2 regions of the Peribacillus frigoritolerans genome follow, and region 1 is predicted to be linked to the other one. Evidence: a T-box and tRNA genes for the amino acid it is inferred to sense, from the RefSeq annotation. Region 1 holds a T-box; the other holds one or more tRNA genes.
What was found. The T-box of region 1 lies ahead of ABOA58_RS19325 (valine--tRNA ligase). A T-box ahead of a tRNA ligase gene usually reads a tRNA of that ligase, here a tRNA-Val.
Positions count from the first base shown of each region.

Region 2: it encodes a tRNA-Val, which carries the amino acid that the T-box ahead of ABOA58_RS19325 (valine--tRNA ligase) is inferred to sense. The anticodon was not compared.

Region 1 is NZ_CP158190.1:3,939,458-3,950,195, forward strand. Features, by position in the region: partial or broken gene ABOA58_RS19305 (transposase) at 291-602, shown strand; gene ABOA58_RS19310 (bifunctional folylpolyglutamate synthase/dihydrofolate synthase) at 619-1,908, opposite strand; gene ABOA58_RS19315 (ATP-grasp domain-containing protein) at 2,007-2,948, shown strand; gene ABOA58_RS19320 (ATP-grasp domain-containing protein) at 2,917-3,759, shown strand; gene ABOA58_RS19325 (valine--tRNA ligase) at 3,809-6,460, opposite strand; T-box leader at 6,504-6,730, opposite strand; gene ABOA58_RS19330 (hypothetical protein) at 6,956-7,147, shown strand; gene ysxE (spore coat protein YsxE) at 7,205-8,275, opposite strand; gene ABOA58_RS19340 (LysM peptidoglycan-binding domain-containing protein) at 8,363-9,790, opposite strand; gene hemL (glutamate-1-semialdehyde 2,1-aminomutase) at 10,266-10,738, opposite strand, start outside.
Region 2 is NZ_CP158190.1:4,951,711-4,962,448, forward strand. Features, by position in the region: gene ABOA58_RS24430 (1,4-dihydroxy-2-naphthoate polyprenyltransferase) at 1-110, shown strand, start outside; gene ABOA58_RS24435 (TraR/DksA C4-type zinc finger protein) at 256-1,005, shown strand; tRNA gene ABOA58_RS24440 (tRNA-Glu) at 1,047-1,118, opposite strand; tRNA gene ABOA58_RS24445 (tRNA-Ser) at 1,122-1,212, opposite strand; tRNA gene ABOA58_RS24450 (tRNA-Asn) at 1,214-1,288, opposite strand; tRNA gene ABOA58_RS24455 (tRNA-Ile) at 1,301-1,377, opposite strand; tRNA gene ABOA58_RS24460 (tRNA-Gly) at 1,383-1,456, opposite strand; tRNA gene ABOA58_RS24465 (tRNA-His) at 1,461-1,536, opposite strand; tRNA gene ABOA58_RS24470 (tRNA-Phe) at 1,549-1,624, opposite strand; tRNA gene ABOA58_RS24475 (tRNA-Asp) at 1,648-1,723, opposite strand; tRNA gene ABOA58_RS24480 (tRNA-Met) at 1,730-1,803, opposite strand; tRNA gene ABOA58_RS24485 (tRNA-Ser) at 1,905-1,997, opposite strand; tRNA gene ABOA58_RS24490 (tRNA-Ile) at 2,019-2,095, opposite strand; tRNA gene ABOA58_RS24495 (tRNA-Met) at 2,106-2,182, opposite strand; tRNA gene ABOA58_RS24500 (tRNA-Ala) at 2,211-2,286, opposite strand; tRNA gene ABOA58_RS24505 (tRNA-Pro) at 2,304-2,380, opposite strand; tRNA gene ABOA58_RS24510 (tRNA-Arg) at 2,392-2,468, opposite strand; tRNA gene ABOA58_RS24515 (tRNA-Leu) at 2,478-2,566, opposite strand; tRNA gene ABOA58_RS24520 (tRNA-Gly) at 2,579-2,653, opposite strand; tRNA gene ABOA58_RS24525 (tRNA-Leu) at 2,662-2,743, opposite strand; tRNA gene ABOA58_RS24530 (tRNA-Lys) at 2,752-2,827, opposite strand; tRNA gene ABOA58_RS24535 (tRNA-Thr) at 2,848-2,923, opposite strand; tRNA gene ABOA58_RS24540 (tRNA-Val) at 2,934-3,009, opposite strand; rRNA gene rrf (5S ribosomal RNA) at 3,021-3,136, opposite strand; rRNA gene ABOA58_RS24550 (23S ribosomal RNA) at 3,255-6,187, opposite strand; rRNA gene ABOA58_RS24555 (16S ribosomal RNA) at 6,364-7,914, opposite strand; gene ABOA58_RS24560 (hypothetical protein) at 8,348-8,533, shown strand; gene ABOA58_RS24565 (DMT family transporter) at 8,566-9,465, opposite strand; gene ABOA58_RS24570 (MgtC/SapB family protein) at 9,618-10,325, shown strand; tRNA gene ABOA58_RS24575 (tRNA-Ala) at 10,440-10,512, shown strand.

The sequences.
Region 1 (10,738 bases):
GTCCTTTCAGACTGTAGACAAACTCGATGAAAATCGATTTTGTCTACAGTTTTTTTTGGCTTGTACAAATTTGGACGTTGATTGGAACGTAGGGCACTCGCTTTCCGCGGGCGGTCCGGGAGCCTCCTCGGCGCACTTGCGCCTGTGGGGTCTCCCTTGGACTCGCTATTCCCGCAGGAGTCTCGCCCCTTCCGTTCCAATCAACTATGTTTAAAATTTTAGATGGAACTCCTTTTGCCTATAGACTTTTTTGTTTTAAAATAGAACTATTAAAACTTGAGGTGATGAGGATGCTTTCGAAACATAATTCTATTCAGCGAGACCAACTTGAAATGATTACTTTAGATCAACTGGTGCCCGCGAATCATTTGGTTCGTAAAATTGAGGCTGCCATTGACTTCACTTTCATTTATGATTTGGTGAAAGATATATATTCAGAGATAGGAAGCCCAAGTATTGATCCAGTTATATTGACCAAACTGACTTTCATTCAATTTACCCTCGGTATTCGTTCAATGCATAAAGCAATTGAAGAAGTTGAAACAAATATGGCTTACCGTTGGTTCTTAGGCTGTGGTTTCCATTATAAAGTGCCTCATTACGGTAATGCACATCACTTTAGGCATTTCCCCTGATTAGGAACTCCCTCACAAGTGAAAGGAAATGAAGCGACCCTGTGATGACAAGAATCTCTTTTTCCCCTGTTTTCCTTCTGCCTTCCGTTATCGCCGCCTGCCAATCCTTGTTTATACGTTTATTTGGATGACTGCATTTTTCATAAAGCGTTTTCGCATCCGCCGCCCGTTCATGGTCGAATTCGGTAATGATGATTTCCATCGCTTCCGTTTCCAGTCCATGAAGCATCTCGGAATAATTTTTATCTTTAAATGAACTGAATACGAATCGGTACTTATAGTCGGGGTAATGCACTTTTAGCGTTTTCTTCAGCACGTCGATGCCGGCAGGATTATGTGCACCATCGATGATCACCAACGGCTCATCCGATATTTTTTCAAAGCGGCCATCCCATTTCGCTTCGCCTATTCCTTTAAGGATGCTTTTTTCATCGATATTTTCCATTCCTAATGTGACAGCAGCAATGGCCAATGCCGCATTCTCCATTTGATGACGCCCTAACATCCGCATTTCCACATTATCGATGGACCTGTCGGCAAGCGAAAATGAGAAACTTTGCCCTCGTTCACTTTGCTTTATATTCCCTATATGAAAGTCTTTACCTAATTTGTAATAAGGTACGCCTAATGATGACGCTTTTTCTTCAATTACTTTTGCTGGCTCCCCAGCTATGACTCCGCTGATGATCGGCGCCCCGCTTTTAATGATGCCCGCCTTCTCAAAAGCAATTTCCCCAAGTGTGTTACCCAGGATGTTCGTATGTTCCAGAGAAATCGAGGTAATGATCGAAAGAAACGGCTGGATGACATTCGTTGTATCGAGCCTGCCTCCCAAACCGGTTTCCATCAAAACCAAATCCACTTCCTTTTTGCTAAAATAAGAAAATGCCACCGCAGTCAAAATTTCGAACTGAGTAGGACCGTCCCCTTTACTGTCCATCTCTTGGATAATCGGCCAAAGCTCCCGGAAGACAGCGATAAAATCCTTATCACTGATTTCATCTTCATTAATCTTGAGCTGTTCATTCATCCGTATTAAATAAGGTGATGTGAAGGAAGCGACCCGAATCCCTTGGGCAAGCAGGATTTCTTTAATATATTGCAGTGTTGATCCTTTCCCGTTAGATCCTGCAATGTGAATATACTTTAGCCCCTTGTGCGGGTCACCTAATTCAGTTAACAATGCTTCCATCCGTGATAGGCCAAAATTCATGCCCAATTGAACTTGGCGCCGTTCAAAAAAATGATTGATTTCTTTCATGGTTGTTACCATTATCGTTGTGCCTCCTCTTTCTTTATACCGCTCTAATGCGTTAAGATTATTTTATCAATATATGATCGATTAACCTAGATGAAAGGTAGTGTTTTACCATGAAACCTTCAGATTTCCACTGTTGGATTGTCGTTAACGGCTATTTACAGCATGATAAGTTTTCCAGTTTAGCTTTGTTCATTAAAGAGGCGGCTGAAAGGAAAGATATCACGGCAACCCTTATCCGTAATTCAGATCTCATTCCCATAATCGAAAAAGGAGTGCCACTGCTTAAAGGAGCTTTTGATAAGCTTCCTGATTTTGTTCTGTTCATGGATAAAGACATTCATTTGGCACGCCATTTGGAATTGCTCGGCATCCCCGTTTATAACAGTAGTAAAGCGATCGATATTTGCGACAGCAAAGCAAAAACACATCAAGCATTGACCGGGCATGGCATACCGATGCCGAAAACCTTATTTCCCCCTTTTACGTACGAAGGGATTGAAAGGGTCAATATGGATGCTTTTATACAAATCGGCAATGAACTTGGGTATCCACTTATCGTTAAGGAAGCATACGGTTCTTTTGGGGAACAAGTATATTTGATCCAAACAGAGGATGAGTTACTAAAGACAATCCGTAATCTTGGCCACAAACCATTTATACTCCAGGAATTCATCGAGCACAGTAAAGGTCGGGATATTCGTGTGAATGTCGTGGGCAATCAAATCATAGCAGCGATGCAACGCCATTCGGAGCAAGACTTCCGAGCTAATATGACTGCCGGAGGGCAGGCTGCTCCATATATACCCACCAGTGAAGAAGCACAACTTGCCATCCGATGTGCGCAAATTCTGGGTGCCGACTTCGCTGGCGTCGATTTGTTGTTCGGTGAAGAAGGTCCGCTTTTGTGCGAAGTGAATTCGAATTCGCATTTGCTGAATATTTATGAATGTACAGGCATCAACATCGCTGATAGCATGTTCGATTATATCTTGAAAGAATTAGGAAAAGGAAGTGCATCTGATGAAAAAACAAGCAGGCTGGTTGATTTATAACCGTGAGGATGCCTTAAAAAACAAAGGATACATAGATTGGATGCTTGACGAAGCCAGTAAGCTTGATCTTGATTTACACTTTCACTTTCGGGAAGACCTTAGGATCGGTCATCGTTTCAACGAGTTGTACGTGGAACATGAGACGCAGCCAATTTCATTGCCAGACTTCGCTATCGTCCGGACCATCGATCCTTTTTTTACAAAGCAACTTGAGCAACTGGGGATTGCTTGCTTTAACTCCTCCTTCGTATCGGAAATCGCGAATGACAAAGCAAAGACGCATCAATATTTGTCCTCGCTTGGGATTCCAATGGCCGATACCGTATATTGTAACGGAAGGCCGAGTGCCGATGACATGGAGTTCCCTTTCATTGCTAAAGAAACAAGTGGACGCGGCGGGAAACAAGTATATCTAATACAACATGCCGATGATCTTGCCGAACTGAATGATGGAAATTGGATAGTCCAAAAACCTGGCTTATTCGGTAAAGATATCCGAGTATTTGTAATTGGAAAAAAAGTGAAGGCTGCTGTACTTAGGGAATCCGCTTCAAGTTTCAAGGCAAATTATACGCTGGGCGGAACGGCTTCACTATATGAGCTATCTGCAGCTGAATTAGCCCTTGTTGAAAGAGTAATGAGGTCGTTTGATTTCGGCCTGGTCGGTATCGATTTCATATTTGCCGAAGATGGCAGCCTCATGCTTAACGAAATCGAGGATGTCGTCGGCAGCCGGACATTGAGTGCACTAAGTGATATGAATATCGTATCGGAGTACCTTACATTCATAAAAGAAAGAATATCCTCCTAACGAAATACAAAAAAGGATGAACCGGCATAAGCTGGTTCATCCTTTTGTTTTACAGTTGTTTCAGTTCGCTAATCCTGTGGATTACAGAGTCGCGTTTTTCGCTATAGTCTTTTTCCTTGGCACGTTCTTCTTCGATGACGCTTGCCGGCGCCTTTTTGACGAAGCCCTCGTTGCCTAATTTTTTCTGTACGCGCTCAACTTCTTTATTAAGTTTGTCGAGTTCTTTTTCAAGACGTTTCACTTCTTCGTCGATATTGATCAGTCCTGTAAGCGGAAGGATCAGTTCTACGCCAGTTACGACAGCTGTCATCGCTTGAGCAGGTTCCTCGACTTCGATTCCGATCGTCAATTGTTCAGGATTACAGAAACGCTCGATATAGCTGCTGTTTTTCTGTAACGTCTCTAAGATTGACTCATCTTTCGCTTTTAAAATCAAATTGATTTTTTTGCTTAGCGGTGTGTTCACCTCAGCACGGATATTACGGACGGAGCGGATGATTTCAACAAGCAGCTTCATTTCCTCGGCTGCAGCTGTATCTGTCAATCCTTCATTCACTTCCGGCCAAGCGGCAACAGTGATGGACTCACCTTGATGCGGAAGGTTCTGCCAGATTTCTTCGGTAATGAAAGGCATGAACGGGTGTAACAATCTCATCGTGTTATCCAGTACATAAGCCAAGATCGAGCGCGTCGTTTTCTTCGCTGCTTCGTCTTCGCCATATAACGGAAGCTTCGCCATTTCAATATACCAGTCACAGAAGTCATCCCAAATGAAGTTGTATAGTACACGGCCCACTTCACCAAACTCATAACGGTCCGCAAGTCTGGTTACGTTGGAAATCGTTTCATTCAAGCGCGTCAAGATCCATTTATCGGCTACAGACTTCTCACCGCTTAAATCGATTTCGTCATAAGCCATGCCATTCATGTTCATCAAAGCAAAACGGGATGCGTTCCAAATCTTATTGGAGAAGTTCCAGACCGCTTCCACTTTTTCCGTGCTGTAACGAAGATCCTGTCCTGGCGAGCTGCCAGTAGACAAGAAGTAACGCAGTGAATCGGCACCGTATTGATCGATTACATCCATCGGATCGACACCATTGCCAAGCGATTTACTCATCTTGCGCCCCTGTTCGTCACGAACGAGACCGTGGATCAGCACATCTTCAAATGGTCGTTCACCCGTGAACTCAAGAGCTTGGAAAATCATCCGCGATACCCAGAAGAAAATGATATCATAGCCTGTCACAAGTGCCCCTGTTGGATAGTAACGTTGGAAATCGACACTGTCCTTATCAGGCCAGCCCATAGTCGAGAACGGCCATAATGCCGAGCTGAACCATGTATCCAGAACATCCGTATCTTGTTCCCAGTTTTCAGCGTCCGCAGGCTCTTCGTGACCTACATACACTTCACCTGTTTCTTTATGGTACCAGGCTGGAATGCGGTGACCCCACCAAAGCTGACGGGAAATGCACCAGTCGCGGATATTTTCCATCCAATGCAGGTACGTTTTTTCGAAACGATCCGGTACGAAATGAACTTTTTCCTCATCGGATCCTTTTTGAAGCTCAACGGATGCATCAGCCAGCGGCTGCATTTTAACGAACCATTGCGTCGAAAGATATGGTTCAACAACAGCACCGCTTCTCTCTGAATGGCCGACTGAGTGAAGGTGATCTTCGATTTTGAAGAGTACTCCTTCTTCCTGAAGGTCTTTGACGATTTGTTTACGGCATTCAAACCGGTCCATGCCTTCATATTTACCAGCCTTTTCATTCATCGAGCCATCTTCATGCATGACAAGGATGCGCTCCAAATCGTGACGGTTCCCGATTTCGAAATCATTCGGGTCATGAGCCGGAGTAATTTTGACCGCGCCTGAACCGAATTCCATATCGACATAATCATCACCGACAATCGGGATTTCCCGGCCTGTAATTGGCAAGCGGACCATTTTGCCGATCAAGTGTTTATAACGGTCATCTTCAGGATGTACAGCAACAGCAGTATCACCAAGCATCGTTTCTGGACGGGTAGTGGCAATTTCAATTTCACCTGATCCGTCAACCAACGGATATTTCATATGGTAAAATGCGCCCTGCACATCTTTGTAAATAACCTCGATATCGGATAACGCCGTTTTCGTCGATGGATCCCAGTTGATGATGTATTCGCCGCGATAAATCAAGCCCTTGTTATAAAGCGAAACGAACACTTCGCGCACAGCTTTTGAAAGCCCCTCATCAAGAGTGAAGCGTTCACGTGTATAATCAAGTCCAAGACCCAGCTTTGACCATTGTTCACGGATATGGCTCGCATATTCCTCTTTCCATTTCCATGTCTCTTCTACGAATTTTTCACGTCCTAGGTCATAACGGCTCACGCCTTCCGCACGAAGTTTCTGTTCTACTTTCGCTTGAGTGGCGATACCGGCATGGTCCATGCCCGGCAACCATAAAACATCATAGCCCTGCATTCTTTTCATGCGTGTCAAAATATCTTGAAGTGTCGTATCCCAAGCGTGGCCAAGATGAAGCTTACCTGTCACGTTAGGCGGCGGGATGACAATCGTATATGGTTCTTTTTTATCATCACCCGTCGTTTCGAAAAACTTTCCATCAAGCCACCATTTGTAGCGGCCTTTCTCTATCGTCTGCGGATCATATTTAGTCGGCATAGAAATTTGATTTTCTTCCATATCATTTCCTCCTTTTTAGGCATAAAAAAAACTTCCATCATCATAAAAGGACGAAGGAAGTTGTTCGCGGTGCCACCTTTTTTCCGAAAAAGAAAAAACTTTTTCGGCTCTCAAATCGGATAACGGCTCTTCACCGGCATTCGCTACTAAGAGGTTCACGAAGACTGCTCACGGACGACTTCGGATGCTGCTGCCTGGAAACCTCGCACCAATTTGGTTTCCTCTCTGAAAAGTGCATATCATCTTACTATTTCCGGTCTTTGCATTGATTTATATTCATATGTAAATTCATTGAATGCATATAGTATATAGTACAAAAAATATGGGGCTCCAGTCAATCATCTTTTCGCTTACTTTCCCAGGAATCATCCCATTTGATACATTCAAGGTCGTTTTCTTTATTTTATCCTCCAGGAACAGTAAATGTGATGGTTTATCACCTTTTCCACTGCCCACCCATATTATATAAGAAGTCCTAAAAAGGAAGGTAATAATATGAAGCGAAGATATACTCCCTATACTTTACCGCCTTGGATGAAGAAATTCCGCGGTGTCTGCCAGCAGTTCATCGTCCCCTTTATCGTATTCCAAGGATTACGCACACTGATTTTTCCGACTTTCTTCGATATGCTCCTGCTAATCGCATTTATTTTCCTGGCCATGTCTTTATATTTCGAATGGATTTAATTATTCCCTTACAGCAAAAAAAATATACATGACTGGAGATGATCCAATCATGTATATTTAGCTTGGAGGTGATTGTTCTTCTTTGGCAGCCTCTGCAGCAGCTTTTTTCTGCTGTTCGATCTCTTCGATTTTCATCACCATATATTCAATATTTTTCAGAAGCCAAAATTGCCGCTGCAGTTGAGTAACATTATCAAGCTCTGAACGATGGACCCTGCCATCGGAATAACTCTTCACTAATTCCAAAGCTGATCCAGGGAATGCCAGATAACTTTGCATGAGCAGCAATTCTTCTTCCTTCAACGGAAAATAACGAAAATAGTTATATAGCCAGTCAACGCAGTCATCGCATTGGACAGGATAGGTCCTGGCCGATTTAACGAGAAATGGCAGTAAATCGAAATGCGGCGGAGCCGTATTCGAATTCTCAAAATTGATGAAGTAGCCATACCCTCGCTCATCATAAACGAAATGCTTCAAAGAAACCTTTCCGTGCGTGACCACGGTTCGAACCTTTTCACTTTCCTTCGTTTTTTCATACCAGGTTTCAAACTTCTTGATCGAATACTTCAGCGCCTGTGAAATATCAGTGTAGAAAGAACAAACCGTCATTTCGAATGGAGACATATACCACTTCTTTTCACAGCTGACAATATACTCATCCATAAAGTCCTTCTCGTTATTCCAGACATCAAGCGTCCGCTCATAATGGGCTTCCCTTTCCTCAATATCCACTTGTATTTCCTTAACGGAAAGTGTATGCATCCGAGCAAGCTCCCTGAACATTTGCTTATGTTTTTCATCGCGCTCCCCGTCCCCCTCATTATTGAGCCAGGGCATCAGGTAATACAAACGGCCATTATGCAGAACGGCGTAACGCTGATCCATCGTTTGATAAATCGGAACGATCCGATTATAGCCGCGATGGTATAGTTTTTGAACATTTTTGATAAAATCAATGCCGTTCTGGGGTAACATCGATTTCAAGGCAAATGTACCGCGATCACTGTATACTTTTTTCACACGCCCGAAGTCCTCGATATATTGTACATACATGGCATATTCCTTCAATACGGTTTCCGTGTCCCGATTCCGATTGGCAGGCTGCTGATTCTCGTTTTCCCTCACGAGACTCACTCACTTTCTCTAAAAAACTAAAGATTCTCCAGCACCTAAAAAACAGGAGCAGACCATATGCTCTGCTCTCTGTCCCGATCAATTCTTATATGCAACCGCCTTCGGTATATAGATGACTTGCCCTTCATGAACGTTTTGATTCGACTCCAATTCATTGCTGAAAAGTATCGATTGAACCGTAACATCATATCGTTGAGCCAAATCATCAAGCGTTTCCCCTTGCTGAACAATGCAAACTTTCATCCTTACCAGTTCTTCTTCCTGTTTCCGTCCGAATAAATCCATGATGGAAGGCTGCTTCTCACCATGATCGGCCGTTTCTTTATCATCACGTTCCGCGGCTTGTTTCCTGCCTTTGAAATTCTTAACCTCCTTAGCCGGAGGCGCGGGTCTTTCCCTCTTTTTGAATAGATCGCTTAAGGACGAATTGGATTCCTCTTCCTGCTCCACCTTTACATGTTCATTTAGAATAGGACCCGCTGCAACGCCATCTTCCTCCTGCCGTATGACATCCTCGGTTTCTTTGGAAACAGGGCTATTTTGATGATTGGCTGCTTGACTTGGCTCTTCTACTACTTCTTCTACTTCTTCTTCTACTTCTTCTTTCAATGTCACTCTAGGAATCTCTATCTTCTCCACTGGATCCTGCCTGCTTGGTTCTTCCTCCAGTTTCCCCTCTTCCATGGAAGGTACCTTATCCGTTGGGTCAGACGGATCTCCAATAACTTCTTCCTCTACAGCTTCAGCTTCTTCCTGTCTATGCACTTCCGTTTCCCACTCCTCCTCTTCAGGATATGGTGAAACGGGAATTTCAAAAACTGGGGCACTATGCTGATCGCTTAAATAAATCGGTTCCTCTTCTTCTTCTTCATTTACTTCAGAAACTCGTTTTGACTCTGCAGAAAAGGGCGCGTATAACTCTTCTTCCTCCTCATCACGGAAAACAGGCTGAAAGTCCGGGATCGGCGGCACTGCTGCCGCATAAGGAATATACGACTCATTTTCCCCATCCGTTTCTTCTTGTTCCTCTGTTTCCCCAACTTCCTGCTCCGTATCGAACCGTTCTTCGACATATGAATCATTATAGATTCCGGTTATCAAAAGATCCGCCTGCAATTTCAAACAGTTATGCTCTGGCAGGGCATAATCAAAGCTTTGAATCGAGACATCGACCTCATCCAATGAGGCAATCCGATTATTCGGAATCGTTATGTCAACCGGAAAACGGTGTGTGAACTCATTTAGTCCATTGAGATGCCTCTCGACCTTTTGAACCGCTTTTGGCAAAAAGGTCTGCGAAAACTCCTCTTCTTCACCATTTTGCGAGTCTTTATATTCACCGCTTAAATCCAACGAGCCTCGTATAAAAACATATTGATCACTTTCTTGAATCGTCACATTTGGATCAAGCGAAATGGAATATAGCTCAGCCACTTCCTGTCCCTTCTGGAACCAAACGGATTCCTCTAAAGAAAATCGTAAATACGATTCATTTTCTTGCGACAAAAACAACTCCTCCTTTCAGCTTCAGGAAACGGTACCTATACCAATATCAATCTATGAAGGAAGGAAGATGATTATTCCTTAATTTCATATGCCACACTCGAGACCTTATATTTCCTGAACCTTTTAAAAAGAAGGGATTCAAATTTTTCAGGCTAAATTGTATCAATCGGCCTGAAACCATTTTATTTCGGCCTATCTCTATTTTAATTCGTCCTACCACTCAATAGTTTCAACCTATCTCCATATTAATTCGACCTTTCGCCATTTATTTCGACCTATCTCCATTTTAATTCGACCTTTCGCCATTTATTTCGACCTAGCACCATATTAATTCGACCTTCAACATTTAATTCGACCTTCCACGTACTGATTGAATTCAAAAAAACTGGCTGCCTTTCTCCAAAAGTTTTTGGAAAATGGTAGCCAGTTCAAATTTATCATTATTCAATATATCGGTAGTTCATGAAGCCTTGCATCATTTTTTTAATTTTGCAAAAGCCTGTTCTGCCGCTGTAATGGTCTTTTCGATATCTTCATCACTATGTGCAGTGGAAAGAAATAAACCTTCAAACTGTGACGGCGGCAAGTAGATGCCTTGATTCGCCATTTCCCTATAGTAAGAAGCAAAGAACTCTAAATCGGATGTTTTTGCTGTATCATAGTTTACGACTTCTTCATTCGTAAAGAAAAGTCCAATCATGGAACCGGCACGGTTGAATGTATGGGGAACTCCGTACTTTTCCGCTGCTTCCCCAATACCTTTTTCGAGCATGTCCCCTTTTCGGGTGAACTCATCATAAGATTCTGGAGTCAATTGGCTCAGCGTTTCAAGGCCGGCCGTCATGGCAAGAGGGTTACCCGACAATGTTCCCGCTTGATAGATTGTCCCACTCGGGGCAATTTGTTCCATGAATTCTCGCTTGCCTCCGAATGCTCCTACAGGCAAGC
Region 2 (10,738 bases), 1.0 Mb from region 1:
GCAAAACGCAGCCGATCACGATGGTCCCGGCAATGAAAGCGACGGCCCAAACGAATACCTTCTTTGGTTTACTCATGGCCATTGGATTATTCATCAGCTATCTTATCTAATCTCCGAGGACTGAGCTCATCCGCTCAGTCCTTTTTCTATCTTCCGTTGCATATTGTTTTCCTATACTCCGATTCGGGTAATAGATAATACAACCATCCTACCAATATAAAATGAGATTTGGACTTTAGAAGGAGTGAATAGGATATGGCAACGAAACAACAAACGCAAAAATTAAAAAAGGAACTGCTTCAAGAAAAAAATGAGTTAAGTAGTAGAATTCAAAATGATGAACAATCTGTTCTGGATAAAAGCCAGACGGAATCCGTAGGGGAATTATCATCTTATGATAATCATCCTGCTGACCTAGGAACCGAATTATTCGAGATGGAACGGAATCAAGCACTCGATGAGCATGCACAATCAGAAATGGAGAAAATCGAGGAAGCATTAAAAGCATTGGAAGAAGGTTCGTATGGCCATTGTAAAACCTGCAATAGGGAAATCCCCATCGAGAGGCTTGAAGCGATCCCAAGCACCCTCTACTGTGTCGAGCATGCCCCAGAAGGGCCTACTGCACAAGAGCGACCAGTGGAAGAGGAAATACTGATTCCATCCAAGGGTGATCATTTTGAAAATCGTCATGGAAATGAAATAGTGGATAAAGAAGATAGCTTTGGTGATGTCGCCAAATTCGGTACATCCGAAACGCCATCTGATTACACCGGCGATCATGACAATTATAATGATCTTTATAAAACCGAAGATGAAACGGATGGATTTCCAGAAGACTATGAAGGATTTGCAGCTAATGATATCGAAGGGAAAAATAGAATGGACATACCGAACAAAAAGCAAAAGGAATATGAAGATACATTAGAAGAAGAAAATATCGATTCCCAGCTTGGAGACATTCCTTATAAACAAAAAGATAGTTATATCAATGAAAAGAAATGAAAAAAAGAAGCATACATGAATGTATGCTTCCTTTTTTGTTATGACCCGTACGGGATTCGAACCCGTGTTACCGCCGTGAAAGGGCGGTGTCTTAACCGCTTGACCAACGGGCCAAATGGCGGAGAAGGAGGGATTTGAACCCTCGCGCCGCTCGCGCGACCTACACCCTTAGCAGGGGCGCCTCTTCAGCCTCTTGAGTACTTCCCCATGGCTCCGCAGGTAGGACTCGAACCTACGACCGTTCGGTTAACAGCCGAATGCTCTACCACTGAGCTACTGCGGAACAATATGAATATGGTGGGCCTAAATGGACTCGAACCATCGACCTCACGCTTATCAGGCGTGCGCTCTAACCAGCTGAGCTATAGGCCCATATTTGGAGCGGGTGAAGGGAATCGAACCCTCATCATCAGCTTGGAAGGCTGAGGTTTTACCACTAAACTACACCCGCGAAATGGGGCGACTGATGGGAATCGAACCCACGAATGCCTGAACCACAATCAGGTGCGTTAACCACTTCGCCACAACCGCCGTAATAAGATATGGTGGCTCAGGACGGAATCGAACCGCCGACACAAGGATTTTCAGTCCTTTGCTCTACCGACTGAGCTACTGAGCCACATTTGTATTAAATTTAAAAAATGGCGGTCCCGACGGGAATCGAACCCGCGATCTCCTGCGTGACAGGCAGGCATGTTAACCGCTACACCACGGGACCTAATAATTGCGGGGACAGGATTTGAACCTGCGACCTTCGGGTTATGAGCCCGACGAGCTACCGGACTGCTCCACCCCGCGACGGTAATAATGAAACGATTTGCATCAAGTTTTCGTGTATATCGTTTTTTCGCTTCCTCTATGTAAGGTTGTTTAAAAACAACTTGCTGCTTTTAAAAAAATGGAGGAGGTAGAGGGATTCGAACCCCCGCGGGATTTGACTCCCCTGTCGGTTTTCAAGACCGATCCCTTCAGCCGAACTTGGGTATACCTCCACGGCTTTTAAAAAATGAATATGGTGGACCTTGTAGGACTCGAACCTACGACCGGACGGTTATGAGCCGTCTGCTCTAACCAGCTGAGCTAAAGGTCCTTATATTTATTGGTAGCGGCGGAGGGGATCGAACCCCCGACCTCACGGGTATGAACCGTACGCTCTAGCCAGCTGAGCTACACCGCCAATATAATATAAGTATCTGATTGAAAAATGGTGGAGCCTAGCGGGATCGAACCGCTGACCTCCTGCGTGCAAGGCAGGCGCTCTCCCAGCTGAGCTAAGGCCCCATTCATTAAAAATCACGTGGTCGGGAAGACAGGATTCGAACCTGCGACCCCTTGGTCCCAAACCAAGTGCTCTACCAAGCTGAGCTACTTCCCGCAATAAAAACATGGTGCGCCCGGCGGGAGTCGAACCTACAACCTTCTGATTCGTAGTCAGATGCTCTATCCAATTGAGCTACGGGCGCATATTATGATGGTGCCGAGGACCGGAATCGAACCGGTACGGTAGTCACCTACCGCAGGATTTTAAGTCCTGTGCGTCTGCCAGTTCCGCCACCCCGGCACATACGAAAAGTGGAGCGGAAGACGGGATTCGAACCCGCGACCCCAACCTTGGCAAGGTTGTATTCTACCACTGAACTACTTCCGCATGAAAGATGCGGGTGAAGGGACTTGAACCCCCACGCCTTGCGGCGCCAGATCCTAAGTCTGGTGCGTCTGCCAATTCCGCCACACCCGCATATAAAATGGTGAGCCATGAAGGATTCGAACCTTCGACCCTCTGATTAAAAGTCAGATGCTCTACCAACTGAGCTAATGGCTCGTGCTTGTACTATCTTAAAATGGTGCCGGCAAGAGGACTTGAACCCCCAACCTACTGATTACAAGTCAGTTGCTCTACCAGTTGAGCTACACCGGCAGGTGTAAAATGGTGGAGGATGACGGGATCGAACCGCCGACCCTCTGCTTGTAAGGCAGATGCTCTCCCAGCTGAGCTAATCCTCCATATAAAACCTGCTTGGCGACGTCCTACTCTCACAGGGGGAAACCCCCAACTACCATCGGCGCTGAAGAGCTTAACTGCCGTGTTCGGAATGGGAACGGGTGTGACCTCTTCGCTATCGTCACCAAACAATGTTAACATTTTTCAAGACATATATTATTATAACGTCTTTTTGAGAAAATGCAAGAAGAAATTTTCATTCCTTCAAAACTAGATAATAAGAAGGTATTTCATTTTTTAAAAAGCGTTGGTTAAGTCCTCGATCTATTAGTATCAGTCAGCTCCACATGTCACCATGCTTCCACCTCTGACCTATCAACCTGATCATCTTTCAGGGATCTTACTAGCTTGCGCCATGGGAAATCTCATCTTGAGGGGGGCTTCATGCTTAGATGCTTTCAGCACTTATCCCGTCCGCACGTAGCTACCCAGCTATGCCTTTGGCAAGACAACTGGTACACCAGCGGTGCGTCCATCCCGGTCCTCTCGTACTAAGGACAGCTCCTCTCAAATTTCCTGCGCCCGCGACGGATAGGGACCGAACTGTCTCACGACGTTCTGAACCCAGCTCGCGTACCGCTTTAATGGGCGAACAGCCCAACCCTTGGGACCGACTACAGCCCCAGGATGCGATGAGCCGACATCGAGGTGCCAAACCTCCCCGTCGATGTGGACTCTTGGGGGAGATAAGCCTGTTATCCCCGGGGTAGCTTTTATCCGTTGAGCGATGGCCCTTCCATGCGGAACCACCGGATCACTAAGCCCGACTTTCGTCCCTGCTCGACTTGTAGGTCTCGCAGTCAAGCTCCCTTGTGCCTTTACACTCTACGAATGATTTCCAACCATTCTGAGGGAACCTTTGGGCGCCTCCGTTACTCTTTAGGAGGCGACCGCCCCAGTCAAACTGCCCACCTGACACTGTCTCCCACCCCGATAAGGGGCGCGGGTTAGAATTTCAATACAGCCAGGGTAGTATCCCACCAACGCCTCCACCGAAGCTGGCGCTCCGGCTTCTCAGGCTCCTACCTATCCTGTACAAGCTGTACCAAAATTCAATATCAGGCTGCAGTAAAGCTCCACGGGGTCTTTCCGTCCTGTCGCGGGTAACCTGCATCTTCACAGGTACTATAATTTCACCGAGTCTCTCGTTGAGACAGTGCCCAGATCGTTACACCTTTCGTGCGGGTCGGAACTTACCCGACAAGGAATTTCGCTACCTTAGGACCGTTATAGTTACGGCCGCCGTTTACTGGGGCTTCGGTTCAAAGCTTCGCTTGCGCTAACCTCTCCCCTTAACCTTCCAGCACCGGGCAGGTGTCAGCCCCTATACTTCGCCTTGCGGCTTCGCAGAGACCTGTGTTTTTGCTAAACAGTCGCCTGGGCCTATTCACTGCGGCTTTTCTGGGCTATTCACCCTAAAAAGCACCCCTTCTCCCGAAGTTACGGGGTCATTTTGCCGAGTTCCTTAACGAGAGTTCTCTCGCACACCTTAGGATTCTCTCCTCGCCTACCTGTGTCGGTTTGCGGTACGGGCACCTTACATCTCACTAGAGGCTTTTCTTGGCAGCGTGGAATCAGGAACTTCGGTACTATATTTCCCTCGCCATCACAGCTCCGCCTTAATGGAAACGGGATTTGCCTCGTTTCCGGCCTAACTGCTTGGACGCGCATATCCAACAGCGCGCTTACCCTATCCTTCTGCGTCCCCCCATCGTTCAAACGATGTATAGGTGGTACAGGAATATCAACCTGTTGTCCATCGCCTACGCCTTTCGGCCTCGGCTTAGGTCCCGACTAACCCTGAGCGGACGAGCCTTCCTCAGGAAACCTTAGGCATTCGGTGGAAGGGATTCTCACCCTTCTTTCGCTACTCATACCGGCATTCTCACTTCTAAGCGCTCCACCAGTCCTTCCGGTCTGACTTCAACGCCCTTAGAACGCTCTCCTACCATCGACACCATACGGTGTCAATCCACAGCTTCGGTGATACGTTTAGCCCCGGTACATTTTCGGCGCGGAGTCACTCGACCAGTGAGCTATTACGCACTCTTTAAATGGTGGCTGCTTCTAAGCCAACATCCTGGTTGTCTAAGCAACTCCACATCCTTTTCCACTTAACGTATACTTTGGGACCTTAGCTGGTGGTCTGGGCTGTTTCCCTTTCGACTACGGATCTTATCACTCGCAGTCTGACTCCCAAGAATAAGTATTTGGCATTCGGAGTTTGACTGAATTCGGTAACCCGTTGGGGGCCCCTAGTCCAATCAGTGCTCTACCTCCAATACTCTCATCTTGAGGCTAGCCCTAAAGCTATTTCGGAGAGAACCAGCTATCTCCAGGTTCGATTGGAATTTCTCCGCTACCCACACCTCATCCCCGCACTTTTCAACGTGCGTGGGTTCGGGCCTCCATTCAGTGTTACCTGAACTTCACCCTGGACATGGGTAGATCACCTGGTTTCGGGTCTACGACCTCATACTCATTCGCCCTATTCAGACTCGCTTTCGCTGCGGCTCCGTCTCATCAACTTAACCTCGCATGAAATCGTAACTCGCCGGTTCATTCTACAAAAGGCACGCCATTACCCATTAACGGGCTTTGACTACTTGTAGGCACACGGTTTCAGGATCTATTTCACTCCCCTTCCGGGGTGCTTTTCACCTTTCCCTCACGGTACTGGTTCACTATCGGTCACTAGGGAGTATTTAGCCTTGGGAGATGGTCCTCCCTGCTTCCGACGGGATTTCTCGTGTCCCGCCGTACTCAGGATCCACTCAGGAGGGAACGAAGTTTCAACTACAGGGTTTTTACCTTCTTCGACGGATCTTTCCAGATCGCTTCATTTACCCCGTTCCTTTGTAACTCCATGTTGAGTGTCCTACAACCCCAAGAGGCAAGCCTCTTGGTTTGGGCTAATTCCGTTTCGCTCGCCGCTACTCAGGAAATCGCGTTTGCTTTCTCTTCCTCCGGGTACTTAGATGTTTCAGTTCCCCGGGTCTGCCTTCAGTACCCTATGTATTCAGGTAAAGATACTGTTCCATTACGAACAGTGGGTTTCCCCATTCGGAAATCTCCGGATCAAAGCTTACTTACAGCTCCCCGAAGCATATCGGTGTTAGTCCCGTCCTTCATCGGCTCCTAGTGCCAAGGCATCCACCGTGCGCCCTTTCTAACTTAACCGTTAAAAAAGATCTTACAGATGCTTTGAAAAAAATTAATTGCCTTCTATCTATTATCTAGTTTTCAAGGAACAAAGCAGAAAGAATCCATCACATCGTGATGTTTGTCTTTCCTATTTGAATGAATTACTCATTCAAAACTGAACAAAACAAAAGCGCTCTCGTAATTATCCTTAGAAAGGAGGTGATCCAGCCGCACCTTCCGATACGGCTACCTTGTTACGACTTCACCCCAATCATCTGTCCCACCTTAGGCGGCTGGCTCCATGAAGGTTACCTCACCGACTTCGGGTGTTACAAACTCTCGTGGTGTGACGGGCGGTGTGTACAAGGCCCGGGAACGTATTCACCGCGGCATGCTGATCCGCGATTACTAGCGATTCCGGCTTCATGCAGGCGAGTTGCAGCCTGCAATCCGAACTGAGAATGGCTTTATGGGATTCGCTTACCTTCGCAGGTTTGCAGCCCTTTGTACCATCCATTGTAGCACGTGTGTAGCCCAGGTCATAAGGGGCATGATGATTTGACGTCATCCCCACCTTCCTCCGGTTTGTCACCGGCAGTCACCTTAGAGTGCCCAACTGAATGCTGGCAACTAAGATCAAGGGTTGCGCTCGTTGCGGGACTTAACCCAACATCTCACGACACGAGCTGACGACAACCATGCACCACCTGTCACTCTGTCCCCCGAAGGGGAAAGCCCTATCTCTAGGGTTGTCAGAGGATGTCAAGACCTGGTAAGGTTCTTCGCGTTGCTTCGAATTAAACCACATGCTCCACCGCTTGTGCGGGCCCCCGTCAATTCCTTTGAGTTTCAGCCTTGCGGCCGTACTCCCCAGGCGGAGTGCTTAATGCGTTAGCTGCAGCACTAAAGGGCGGAAACCCTCTAACACTTAGCACTCATCGTTTACGGCGTGGACTACCAGGGTATCTAATCCTGTTTGCTCCCCACGCTTTCGCGCCTCAGTGTCAGTTACAGACCAGAAAGTCGCCTTCGCCACTGGTGTTCCTCCAAATCTCTACGCATTTCACCGCTACACTTGGAATTCCACTTTCCTCTTCTGCACTCAAGTTCCCCAGTTTCCAATGACCCTCCACGGTTGAGCCGTGGGCTTTCACATCAGACTTAAGGAACCACCTGCGCGCGCTTTACGCCCAATAATTCCGGACAACGCTTGCCACCTACGTATTACCGCGGCTGCTGGCACGTAGTTAGCCGTGGCTTTCTGGTTAGGTACCGTCAAGGTACCAGCAGTTACTCTGGTACTTGTTCTTCCCTAACAACAGAACTTTACGACCCGAAGGCCTTCTTCGTTCACGCGGCGTTGCTCCGTCAGACTTTCGTCCATTGCGGAAGATTCCCTACTGCTGCCTCCCGTAGGAGTCTGGGCCGTGTCTCAGTCCCAGTGTGGCCGATCACCCTCTCAGGTCGGCTACGCATCGTCGCCTTGGTGAGCCATTACCTCACCAACTAGCTAATGCGCCGCGGGCCCATCTATAAGTGACAGCGTAAACCGTCTTTCCATCTTCTCTCATGCGAGAAAAGAACGTATCCGGTATTAGCTCCGGTTTCCCGAAGTTATCCCAGTCTTATAGGCAGGTTGCCCACGTGTTACTCACCCGTCCGCCGCTAATCTCAGGGAGCAAGCTCCCATTGATTCGCTCGACTTGCATGTATTAGGCACGCCGCCAGCGTTCGTCCTGAGCCAGGATCAAACTCTCCGAAGAAATGTTTGACTTGCTCATTTGCTTTTTTGATAGTGTGTGCTCACTTAAAATTCAACGTTGGCGCTTTGTTTTGTTCAGTTTTCAAAGAGCAATTTGTTGTCGTTTCTCTCAGAAGCGACCTCTATAATGTAACACATTCCGTCACGTTTCGTCAACAACTTTTTTTAAAATGTTTTTCACAGCTTGTTAGCTGTTTAAGTTGCTGTCTTAGCGACAAGAAATAATATACCATGTACTAAAAATGTTTGCAATACGTTTTTTAAAACTTTTTCAAAAAAAAACGTTTCACCTATTTTCTTCTATATATTCTTTACACCAACACACCTTTATCCCTGCTTTCTGGGCCAAGCTCATGGTTTATGAATAAACGAAGCATATTTCCAAAGAAACACAAATAGTCATATATAGATATCTTTTTCCATGAGGTGAAGCAATGAATCTGCCATTAATCGGATTACTCATTTCTTACAGTATGACCCTTTACTTATTCAGTACCGCTTATTATGAAGCCATCAAGTTCAGCAGAGAAAAAGGCAAGGTGAATGGTACGACGTTTTTATTCAGTTTTACTTTCGCTTTGGTTTTCACACGGATCACCTATTTGTTTCACCCCTATTAAATAAAAGCAGTAAGTCGGGAGACTTACTGCTTTTATACGGAAACTTGCGCTTCTTCATGTACCTTGCTTTTCTTTTCATCTTTTAAGAACATCATCAAACCACCCAATATGATTGTGCCTCCCAGGACCTGCGTCCAGAGTATCGGTTCATCTAATATGAAGTAAGCCAGAATTGTCGCTCCCACCGGTTCAAGTAAGATTCCCATCGAAAGCGTCGAAGTGCTTAACCACTTTAGTGACCAATTGAATAAAGAATGCCCTAATAAAGTCGGGAAAATCGCAAGCAAAACGAAATAGATCCAATCGGAAGCAGGATAAGGCGCCAATGCCTCTTCCTTGAAGATCACATAGAAAAACAATGCGACAGTACTGATTGCATACACGACAAATGTATATGTTATAGAAGAGATACGTTTACGAACATTTTGACCAAACAGTAAATAACCGGTTACCAGCGCACATGCGATAAGCGAAAGAATATCTCCCCAAAGCGCCATACCGCTAATTCTCAAATCGCCCCAGCTAATGACGAGGCTGCCTGCTATCGCAATGATGCCGCTCAATATCGCCTTCATTGAAAATCTCTCTTTAAAAAACAGGTAAGCTCCGGCAAAAGCGAATAAAGGCTGAAGGGTGACAAGCACAGTTGAACTCGCGACCGAAGTGTAATTAAGCGATTCAAACCATAAAATAAAATGAAAAGCCAAAAACACGCCTGCCGCAATCGAATACAGCCAATCCTTTTTTTCAATGAATTTAAGTTCATGGCGGTATTTCATCAAGAATACTGGCAACATAAGTAGGACAGTAAATAATAAACGGTAAAAAGCGATAACACCCGATGGAGCGGTCGCCAATTTAACAAGGATGGCCGAAAACGATACGGATGCCACACCGATTGCCAACGCTACATAGGGATTCACTTTTGGCATTTGCACTCAAATTCCTCCTTTCAAACGGAATTACATTTCATTGAACTCTATTCTACTATGTTAAAATCATTAGGGTAGTTTTTTTTGAAAAACGGGTATATGGCAACAGACGATCTTATTCTTCGATAATAATTCGGAAGTGGTGAAACAAAATGGAATGGACATTCGACCCTCAATCGGAACTGCAAATCCTTATCAAATTGGGAATTTCAGCTCTCCTTGGACTAATTATCGGACTCGAGCGAGAAATGAAACGAAAACCCGTAGGATTAAAAACAAGCCTGGTCATTTCTATCGTGAGCTGTTTATTAACGATCGTTTCCATGGAATCCGCTTATAAATTCCCAGGGAGCGATGACGTAAATATCACAATGGATCCCTTGCGTCTAGCGGCCCAAATCGTTTCTGGCGTAGGCTTTATCGGTGCTGGCGTCATTCTCCGGAGGGACAACAACAGCATATCCGGTTTAACGACAGCCGCCATCATCTGGGGAGCTGCGGGAATCGGAATCGCCGTTGGAGCTGGATTTTTCCTCGAGGCCATAGCGGGCGTCATCCTATTGATCATAAGTGTCGAATTGGTGCCCGCAATCGTCACCTGGCTCGGACCCATGAAGTTACGGCAAAAAGAAATCTTTCTGCAGCTGGTCGTACAAAATAAAGATGACATTGCCGTCGTACTGAAAAAAATCAAAGACGAAAAAATATTCATCAAAAACCTTAGAATCAAAGATGTCGCAAATGACAACCACCTCTTGACACTTAAAGTTCTGGTCGATCATAAAGTCAGAACATCTGAAGTGTATTACACCGTTTCCAACCTTAAGGAGATTGAAAGGGTAGAGATCGAAAATGCATAATAAAAAAACCGTTTGATTACCCTCAAACGGTTTTTTTATCATTTTTGCAAAAATCTCATATTTTATATTGACTTTTCGCCAAAATCCGATAAAATAATTATTGTACCTCAATTCGGGGCATTAGCTCAGCTGGGAGAGCGCTACGCTGGCAGCGTAGAGGTCAGCGGTTCGATCCCGCTATGCTCCATATCCAAAAACCCTTGCGTAGCAAGGGTTTTTTTCTTTGGCTTTTAAAAAAATACTTCATAGTGATCATATGAATCATCACAATCTACATATATACATTTTAGGTTGTGTGCTCCAGCAGTGGGCTTAACCTTTCCGAAAGTATGAAACAATTCCCGCCATCATCGCGAAGGAGTTAAGAATCCTTTCATTAAGAAAGTGCCTACCCCCTTTAAGGAAGTAGGCAC